Regions from separate parts of the Streptomyces sp. NPDC087310 genome, predicted to be linked through region 1. Evidence: riboswitches for the same ligand, from Rfam matches in the RefSeq annotation. Region 1 holds a riboswitch; each other region holds the start of a gene.
The links. Region 1 has a riboswitch for thiamine pyrophosphate ahead of ACIO3P_RS36040 (thiamine ABC transporter substrate binding subunit). Riboswitches for the same ligand answer to the same signal wherever they lie in the genome.
Positions count from the first base shown of each region.

Region 1 (3,249 bases):
ACCAGCGTCAGCACGGCGGCGGTGGGAAGGTCGAGGAGTTGCGCGGTCTGCCGGTAGATCTCGACCTCAAGGGTGGAGAAGCCGGGACCGCCGAGGATCTGTACGACGCCGAAGGAGGTGAAGGTGAAGAGGAAGACCATCAGCGCCGCGGCGGCGACGGCGGGGGCGAGCGCGGGAAGCGTCACACGCCACCACGCCGCGAGACGCCCGGCGCCCAGTACACGCGCGGCTTCCTCCTGGCGCGGGTCGAGCTGTGACCACAGGCCGCCCACGGTGCGTACGACCACCGCGTAGTTGAAGAAGACATGGGCGAGAAGGATGGCCCAGACGGTGGTGTCGAGCCGTACGCCCCACAGGTCGTCGAGGAGACCGCCGCGTCCGAGAAGGGCCAGGAAGGCGGTGCCGACGACGACGGTGGGCAGCACGAAGGGCACGGTGACGACGGCGCGCAGGAGTTGCTTCCCCGGGAAGGCGAAGCGCGCGAAGACATAGGCGCCGGGCAGCGCGATCAGCAGTGTGAGCGCGGTGGAGGCGAGCGCCTGCCACGTGGTGAACCACAGGACGCCGAGGATGTCGGGGCGGCTCAGTACGTCGCCGACGCGGCCGAACTGCCAGGCACCGTCCGCCTTGAGGCCGCGGCCGACGATCGCGGCCACGGGATAGGCGAAGAAGACGGCGAAGAAGGCGAGAGGCCCGGCCATGAGGGCGAGGCGTACAGCGTTTCCACGCCCACGCCCACGTCGGCGCCCTTGCCGCTCCAGGCGCCGCAAAGCGCCCCGTAGGCCGCCCCGTACGCCGCCACCGCGCCGCACGGCGCCTCGCCCGCTCCGGCCGTCCCGCGCCGCCCGGCCCTTCTCCTCGGCGGTTACTTCACTACGAGTGAGGACCACGACTGGATCCACTGCTCACGGTTGGCGGCGATGCGGTCGGGTGCCACGGTCTCGGGCCGGTCGACGGTCGCGCCGAACTTCGTGAACAGCTCGGGCAGCGCGACGCCCTTGACCACCGGGTTGACGAACATGTTCAGCGGCATGTCCGCCTGGAATTTCTCACTGATCAGGAAGTCCAGCAGGGCCTTGCCGCCCGCCACGTTCTTCGCGCCGTCGAGCAGCCCCGCGAACTCGGTCTGCCGGAAGCACGTACCCGTGGAGACTCCTGTCGGGGCCTGCTGGGGCTGCGGCTTCGCGTACAGCACCTCGACAGGCGGGCTGGAGGCGTACGAGACGACCAGCGGCCGGTCGCCCTTGGCCTTCTTGCCGCCCGCGGAGCCGGAGAAGCTCTCGTTGTACGCCTGCTCCCAGCCGTCGACGACCTGGACGCCGTTGGCCTTGAGCTTCTTCCAGTAGTCCTGCCAGCCGTCGTCCCCGTAGCGCGCGACGGTACCCAGGAGGAAGCCGAGGCCGGGCGAGGAGGTCGCTGCGTTCTCGGTGACGAGGAGGTTCTTGTACTGGGGCTTGATCAGGTCGTCGAAGGACTGCGGCGGCGCAAGCTTCTTGTCCGCGAAGTACTTCTTGTCGTAGTTAATACAAATATCGCCGTTGTCGATCGGGGTGACCCGATGCTTCTCCTTGTCGAGCCGCACGCTCGCGTCGACCCGGTCCAGGCCCTTCGCCTCGTACGGCGTGAACAGGCCGTTGTCGAGGGCGCGGGAGAGCAGGGTGTTGTCGACACCGAAGAAGACGTCGCCCTGGGGCGATCCCTTGGTCAGGATCTCCTTGTTGAGCGCCGCGCCGGCATCGCCGCTCTTCAGCACCTTGACGGTGTAGCCGGTCTCCTTGGTGAACTCCTTCAGCACCGCGGGGGACGCGTTGAACGAGTCATGGCTGACGAGGGTGACGGTCTTGGACTTCGTGCCACCGCTCCCCCCGTCGCCGGACGACGCTGAGCCGTCGGAGCCGCCACAGGCGGCGAGGGTGGCGACACCGAGGGTCGCCGCGAGCGCGGCGTACGCCGCGTTTCTGACGCCGGTACGGGTACGGATGGTGCTCACTGATTTTCCTCCTGGGATGTCCAGGAGAAGACGCGGCCCTGTCCGGGGGCCGGCCGTAGGTACGGTCCGGGCCCCGGACAGGGCGCAACAGCTTGAGTGATGTCCGAACTTCCTACCCAGAATGACCTGGGCAAGGTTCAGAGGGTCTGCGACCGCTGCCCGCTCTCACGGACATGTGCCGCACTCTCAGCGCTGTGGCGCTCCCCTGTCGGAAAATATGCAATGCGTTTCGAGCCAAGGTTACCCCCAGGCCCCGCTAGCGCTCCGTGGCGGCCAACTGTCCGCACGCCCCGTCGATCTCCTGACCACGTGTGTCCCGCACGGTCACCGGCACGCCGTGCGCCGCGATCGCCTCGACGAACTTCTTCTCGTCCTCCGGGCGCGACGCCGTCCACTTCGAGCCCGGCGTCGGGTTGAGCGGGATCAGGTTGACGTGGACCCGCTTGCCCTTGAGGAGCCGACCCAGCCGGTCGCCACGCCATGCCTGGTCGTTGATGTCGCGGATCAGGGCGTACTCGATGGAGATCCGGCGGCCGGACTTCTCCGCGTACTCCCACGCGGCGTCCAGCACCTCCCGTACCTTCCAGCGCGTATTGACCGGAACGAGGGTGTCGCGCAGCTCGTCGTCGGGGGCGTGCAGGGAGACCGCGAGCCGGCACTTGAAGCCCTCGTCGGCGAAGCGCAGCATCGCGGGCACCAGTCCGACCGTGGAGACGGTGATCCCGCGCTGCGAGATGCCCAGACCGTCCGGCTCGGGGTCGGTGAGCCGGCGGATCGCGCCGACGACGCGCTTGTAGTTGGCGAGGGGCTCGCCCATGCCCATGAAGACGATGTTGGACAGCCGCGCGGGGCCACCGGGGACCTCGCCGTCGCGCAGGGCGCGCATCCCGTCGACGATCTGGTGGACGATCTCCGCGGTGGACAGGTTGCGGTCCAGCCCGGCCTGTCCGGTCGCGCAGAAGGGGCAGTTCATCCCGCAGCCCGCCTGCGACGAGATGCACATGGTGACCCGGTCGGGATAGCGCATCAGTACGGACTCGACGAGCGTGCCGTCATGCAGCCGCCAGAGCGTCTTACGGGTCGTGTCGTCGTCGCACGAGATGTGCCGTACCACCGACATCAGCTCGGGCAGCAGTTCCGTCGCGAGTTTCTGTCGCGCGGCGGCCGGGATGTCGGTCCACTGCTCGGGATCGTGCGCGTAGCGCGCGAAGTAGTGCTGCGACAGTTGCTTGGCGCGGAACGCCTTCTCCCCGATGGCG
Region 1 covers NZ_JBIUYF010000012.1:95,512-98,760, forward strand. Annotated here, with positions in the region: gene ACIO3P_RS36035 (ABC transporter permease) at 1-701, opposite strand, end outside; gene ACIO3P_RS36040 (thiamine ABC transporter substrate binding subunit) at 866-1,990, opposite strand; TPP riboswitch at 2,082-2,207, opposite strand; gene rlmN (23S rRNA (adenine(2503)-C(2))-methyltransferase RlmN) at 2,247-3,249, opposite strand, start outside.

Region 2 (3,249 bases), on a different contig from region 1:
GCGATCTTGTACGTGATGACGCCGGTCTTCACATCGTCGCGGTCGGGCAGGCCGAGATGTTCCTTGGGCGTGACGTAGCAGAGCATCGCCGTACCCCACCAGGCGATCATCGCCGCGCCGATCCCGGAGGTGATGTGGTCGTACGCCGGGGCCACATCGGTGGTCAGCGGGCCGAGTGTGTAGAACGGCGCCTCCTCGCAGATCTCCTGCTGGAGGTCGATGTTCTCCTTGATCTTGTGCATCGGGACATGGCCCGGGCCCTCGATCATCGTCTGTACGTGGTGGCTCTTGGCGATCGAGTTGAGCTCGCCCAGTGTGCGCAACTCGGCGAACTGCGCCTCGTCGTTGGCGTCCGCGATGGAGCCCGGCCGCAGACCGTCGCCGAGGGAGTACGTCACGTCGTACGCGGCGAGGATCTCGCACAGCTCGTCGAAGTTCTCGTACAGGAACGACTCCTTGTGGTGCGCGAGGCACCAGGCGGCCATGATCGAGCCGCCGCGCGAGACGATGCCGGTCTTGCGGCGGGCGGTGAGCGGCACGTACCGCAGCAGGACACCGGCGTGGACCGTCATGTAGTCGACGCCCTGCTCGGCCTGTTCGATCACCGTGTCCTTGTAGATCTCCCAGGTCAGCTCCTCGGCCTTGCCGTCGACCTTTTCGAGCGCCTGGTAGAGCGGCACGGTGCCGATGGGCACGGGGGAGTTGCGCAGCACCCACTCGCGGGTGGTGTGGATGTTGCGGCCGGTGGAGAGGTCCATGACCGTGTCCGCGCCCCAGCGGGTCGCCCACGTCATCTTCTCCACCTCCTCCTCGATGGAGGAGGTGACCGCGGAGTTGCCGATGTTGGCGTTGACCTTCACCAGGAACCGCTTGCCGATGATCATCGGCTCGATCTCCGGGTGGTTGACGTTGGCCGGCAGTACGGCGCGGCCGGCGGCGATCTCCTCGCGGACGACCTCCGGGGAGACGTTCTCGCGGATCGCGACGTACTCCATCTCCGGGGTGACCTCCCCCCGGCGGGCGTACGCGAGCTGGGTGGCCGCCCGGCCCGGGCGGCCACGGCGCGGCTGGCGTGGCCGCCCGGGGAAGACCGCGTCGAGCCCCCGCAGATCGGTCGTTCCGCTCCGGAGCTGCCCCCCGCGCGGGGAGGTGTGCTTGAGCCCGTCGTCCTCGGGGCGGGGCGGCCGGCCCGCGTACTCCTCGGTGTCGCCGCGGCCGATGATCCAGTTCTCCCGCAGCGGCGCGAGACCGCGGCGTACGTCGGTGTCGACGGTGGGATCCGTGTACGGCCCCGAGGTGTCGTACAGCGTGACATCCGCGCCGTTGGTGAGGTGGACCTGGCGGACCGGCACCCGGAGATCGGGGCGGGACCCCTCGATGTATCCCTTGTGCCAGCCGATGGACCGTTCGCCCGCGGTCCCGCCCGAGGGGGCCGGGTCCGCGCTGGTGTCCTCCGAGCCGGAGGCAGGCGTGTGTGCGTCCTGAATGGTCATGAGACCTACTCCCTACGCCGGCATTACCCGGTAACAGGTTCAGCGGTCGGCGCAGCGCAGGTGTCCGGGTAACCGTCCCCGGGACTACACGTCAGCGCCCTCTCAGCCCGGTGCTCCGAGCTCCCGCGTGTGCAAAGGTGCCCCCACGCTAGCGTCATATCGGGCGCGCTGAACAGAGGGCCCCACGCTTCCTCCACCTTCTTGCGATGATCGGTCGGTGACCCCACCCACGCAGTCTCACGAATCGCACGGCCACTCGCACAGTCATGGCCCCGCCGTGCCGGTCTCCCGGCACCTCCGCAAGGTGATCGCGGCGGTGCTGATTCCGTTCGCGGCCGCCGTGGTGGTCGGGCTCGCCGTGCTCTGGCCGGGCGGTGCGCCCGCGCACGAGCGGACCGGTGTGGGTTTCGACCGGCAGACCTTCGAGGGCCAGGTGGTCCAGCTTGAGCGGGTCGCCTGCAAGGACGTGAACGCCTCGCAGGTCCCGTCGACCGGTGACACCTCGACGCCCCAGGGCCGCGAGGCGGTGCGGGAGGAGACCGGCGAGTGCAAGAAGGCGACGGTCGAGCTGAAGAGCGGCAAGGAGAAGGGTCACACTTTCATCGAGATCGTCCAGCCGGACGCGCCGCGGCAGTTTCACGTGAAACAGGGTGTTGTGGTCGCCTATGCGCCGGACGCTCCCCGGGATCTCCAGTACTCGGTGTCCGATGTGGACCGCCAGTTCCCGTTGACGCTGCTGGCCGGGATCTTCGCGATCGCGGTGATCGTGGTGGGGCGGATGCGAGGGGTCATGGCGCTGGTCGCGCTCGTGGTCTCGTTCGCGATCCTGACGCTGTTCATCCTGCCGGCGATCCTCCAGGGCTCGAATCCGCTGGTGGTGGCGGTGGTGGGGGCGAGCGCGATCATGCTGGTCGCGCTGTATCTGTGCCACGGCCTGACGGCCCGTACCTCGGTGGCGGTGCTCGGCACCCTGATCTCGCTGCTGCTGATCGGCCTGCTGGGGTCGCTCTTCATCGGCTGGGCGAGCCTGACCGGCAACACTGATGACAACACGGGGCTGATCCACGGCCTCTACCCGGAGATCGACATGAGCGGCCTCCTGCTGGCCGGGGTGATCATCGGTTCGCTCGGTGTGCTCGACGATGTGACGGTGACGCAGACTTCGGCGGTGTGGGAGCTGCGCCAGGCCGACCCGACGATGGGGCCGCGGGCGCTGTACCGGGCGGGGATCCGGATCGGCCGGGACCACATCGCGTCGGTGGTCAATACGCTGGTGCTGGCCTACGCGGGTGCCGCGCTGCCGCTGCTGCTGCTCTTCTCGATCGCGCAGTCGAGCGTGGGGGCGGTCGCCAACAGTGAGCTGGTGGCGGAGGAGATCGTACGGACGCTGGTGGGGTCGATCGGTCTGGTCGCGTCGGTGCCGGTGACGACGGCGCTGGCGGCGCTGGTGGTCTCCGCCGACCGGTCCGCCCCGGAGAGCCCCGCGGCCCCGTCCGCGCCGCCCGCCCCGTCCGCGCCGCCCGCCCCGGACGGACCGGACGGACCGGGGGCGGGACCCGGGGCCGGTCCGGAGTGGGAGCTTCAGGAGGCCCCGGGGGTCCTGGTACCGACCCCGCCGGTGCGCGGACCGGGCGGCCGGGGCCGCCGCCGCAAGAAGTAGGCCGGGCGGAGCCCACCCGGGACACCAGAATCACCCGGACGGCCCCCTCCGCGGACCGTCAGCCGGCGTTCTCCTCGGCGAGGATGCGGCCCAGCT
Region 2 covers NZ_JBIUYF010000003.1:393,891-397,139, reverse strand. Annotated here, with positions in the region: gene thiC (phosphomethylpyrimidine synthase ThiC) at 1-1,493, opposite strand, end outside; TPP riboswitch at 1,486-1,630, opposite strand; gene ACIO3P_RS12330 (YibE/F family protein) at 1,711-3,153, shown strand; gene ACIO3P_RS12325 (SsgA family sporulation/cell division regulator) at 3,212-3,249, opposite strand, start outside.
Region 2: another riboswitch for thiamine pyrophosphate. It lies ahead of thiC (phosphomethylpyrimidine synthase ThiC); the one in region 1 lies ahead of ACIO3P_RS36040 (thiamine ABC transporter substrate binding subunit).

Region 3 (3,249 bases), on a different contig from region 1:
GGAGCCGATGGTGAGAAGGTCGTCGGCCATGTCGGTCAGCCTCCCTGGACCGCGGTGAGGACTTCCACCCGGTCGCCGTCGTTCAGCGCGGTGCCGGACCAGCGGGTACGCGGGACCACCGTCTCGTTGACGGCGGCGGCCACCCCGGAGCGCGCCGGAGTGAGGGTCGCGACGACGGTGTCGAGCGTGGTCGCGGCGGCGAACTCGCGTGGCTCGCCGTTGACGGACACGTACATCACGGCGGTGTTCATACGGGCTGCTCCAGGGATACGGACGGGGAACCGGTCGCGGTAGGGGAGCCGGACGCGGCGGGAGAACCGGTCACGGTGGGGGAGCCGGTCATGGTGGGGGAGCCGGACGCGGCGGGGGAGAAGCGCAACGGGGTGAAGGGCGCGGCCTCGGGCGGCAGTTCACCGGTCGTCAGGACGGTCGCCAGCACCTCACCGGTGACCGGCGTCAGCAGCACCCCGTTGCGGTAGTGGCCGGTGGCCAGTGAGAGCCCCGGCAGCACGGTCGGCCCCAGCAGCGGCGCGTTGTCCGGCGAACAGGGGCGCAGCCCCGCGCGGGTCTCGGTCAGCGGCAGCTCGGTGATGCCGGGCACCAGCTCGTGCGCGTCCCGCAGCAGCTCGTACACCCCGCCCGCCGTGACCGTCGTGTCCCAGCCCAGCTCCTCGCTGGTCGCGCCGACGACCAGCTCGCCGTTCTCGCGCGGCACGAGATAGACCTGGGAGCCGCGCACCACGGCCCGCACCGTCCGGGACAGGAAGGGCGCGTAAGGACGGGGCACCGCCAGCCGCAGCACCTGCCCCTTGACGGGCCGTACGGGCGGTACGGCCTCCGGGGGCACGCCCGCCAGCCCGCCGCTGAGGCTGCCGCCCGCCAGCACCACCCGGTCCGCGCCGAGCGCGCCGCCGTCGGTCAGGACGGCGCCGACGGCCCGGTCCCGTACGACGGAGAGCCGCCGCGCCCAGGAGCGGTGGAAGACCACCCCGGCCCGCTCGCAGGCCGTCAGGAGCGCCGCGGCGAGCCGCCGCGGATCGATCTGGTGGTCGCCGTCGACCCGCAGACCACCACGGACGCCCGGCGCGAGCATCGGCTCCAGGCGCCGGCATTCGCGCCCCGTGAGCCACTCGGACGTCAGCCCCGAGCGCACCTGGAGGGCGTGCAGCTCACGGAGCTGGGCGCGGTCGTCGGAGTCCAGCGCCACGGCGAGCGTGCCGCACGCGCGGTAGCCGGTGTCCCGGCCGCTCGCCTCCTCCAGCTCCGCGACGAACGCGGGATAGCGCTCGGCGGAGGCGAGGTTGAGGCCGAGCAGGGTCTGCTCGCCGTGGTGGAGTTCGGTGACGGCGGCGAGCATGCCCGCCGCGACGCGCGCCGCGCCGCCGCCCGGATCGGGGTCGGCGAGAGCGGTCCGCAGCCCGCGCTGCGCCGCCCGCCAGGCGGTGACCAGACCGATGATCCCGCCCCCGACGACGAGGACGTCGTACCCCGTGGAGGCGGACGTGCCGTGTGCTCCATGGGGCGGTTGTTCCAGAGGTGACCGCTGGGATGACTGCATGGGCGTCCAGCCCCTCCCTTCGCCGGCATGACCCGGATCAGGTTCGTACGGTCGGAGGCCGCTCCAGCCTCCCTCTCAGCCCGGTGCGTCCGGACTCCCGCGAGGTAGTGTCGACGGAAAGCCTAACGCGCGGTGTGCCGTGCGGTAAGGGAGTGCCGGCCGTGGCCCGTTCACGGGACGGACACCGCCTCTCTAAGGTGGCCGGGTGAGCGAACTGACGCAGGGACTCGGGCGGGACGGGCGGACGGACGGGCCCGGAGTGGTCGTCGTCGGCGCGGGCATGGCGGGCGTACAGACCGCCGTGGCCCTGCGCGAGAAGGGGTACGACGGCCGGATCGCCCTGATCGGTGAGGAACCCCACCCGCCCTACGACCGGCCCCCGCTCTCCAAGGCCGTCCTGCTCGGCCAGGCCGAGGGATCGGCCTTCGACATCGACTTCGCGGCCCTCTCCGTCGACCTCAGGGTGGGCCTGAAAGCCACCGGGCTGCGCCCGTCCGCCCGGGAGATCGACACCACCGCCGGGCCCGTCCCGTACGACGTGCTGGTCATCGCCACCGGCGCCGAGGCCGCCGTACTGCCCGGCACGGAGGGCGTGCCCGGCGTCCATCCGCTGCGCACCCTCGACGACGCCGAACGGCTGCGCCCCGTGCTGGAGCGGCGGCAGCGGGTCGTCGTCGTGGGCGCCGGGTGGATCGGCGCGGAGTTCACCACCGCCGCCCGCGAGGCCGGGTGCGCCGTGACGGTCGTGGAAGCGGCCGACCGGCCGCTCGCGGGCGCCCTGCCGGCCGAGGTCGCCGCGCCCATGACCGGCTGGTACGCGGAGAGCGGCGCCACGCTGCTGACGCACGCCCGGGTGGCCGGCGTCGAGGCGGGCACGGTGGTCCTCGCGGACGGCCGCGGGCTCCCCGCCGACGCGGTGGTCGTGGGCATCGGCGCGCGGCCCGCGACGGCCTGGCTGGCCGGCTCCGGCATCGCGCTGGGCGCGGACGGCTCGGTCACCGCGGACGAGCGGCTGCGCACCTCGCTGCCCGACGTGTACGCGGTCGGCGACTGCGCGTCCTTCCCGTCCGCGCGCTACGGCGAACGGCTGCTCGTCCACCACTGGGACAACGCGCTCCAGGGGCCGCTCACGGTCGCCGCGCAGGCCGCCGGGGAGACCGACCCGGTCTACGACCCCGTGCCGTACTTCTGGTCGGAGCAGTTCGGCCGGTTCGTCCAGTACGCGGGCCACCACCCGGCGGCCGACACCCTGGTGAGGCGCGGCGACCCCGCGGGGGCGGCCTGGTCGGTGGTCTGGCTGCGCGACGGCGTCCTGGTGGCCCTGCTGGCCGTCGGAAGACCCCGTGACCTGGCCCAGGGCCGCAAGCTGATCGAGGCGGGCGCGCGGCTGGACCCGGAGCCGGCGGCCGATCCGGCGGTGCCGCTGCGCAAGGCGGTACTCCGGGCGCTCTGAACTCCGGGCGCTCTGAGCGCTCCGGGCTCTCTGAGGACTCCGGGCTTTCCACTCGGGCACGCCCGCCGGGTTTTCCGGGTGCGCGGAGGGCTCGAAAGGCCGATACGGCCTGGTTTCGACCCCGTCCGGGGTGGCTCGGGGTGCCCACTGTCAGTCCGGGATGGCACGCTTGTCCTGTGACCGAGATTGACGCAAAGATCGATGCTCTCGTCCCCGCCTGGCTTCACCTGCCCGATAT
Region 3 covers NZ_JBIUYF010000011.1:202,756-206,004, reverse strand. Annotated here, with positions in the region: gene ACIO3P_RS35615 (thiazole synthase) at 1-30, opposite strand, end outside; gene thiS (sulfur carrier protein ThiS) at 36-236, opposite strand; gene thiO (glycine oxidase ThiO) at 248-1,558, opposite strand; TPP riboswitch at 1,556-1,669, opposite strand; gene ACIO3P_RS35600 (NAD(P)/FAD-dependent oxidoreductase) at 1,839-3,011, shown strand; gene ACIO3P_RS35595 (Rv2175c family DNA-binding protein) at 3,188-3,249, shown strand, end outside.
Region 3: another riboswitch for thiamine pyrophosphate. It lies ahead of thiO (glycine oxidase ThiO); the one in region 1 lies ahead of ACIO3P_RS36040 (thiamine ABC transporter substrate binding subunit).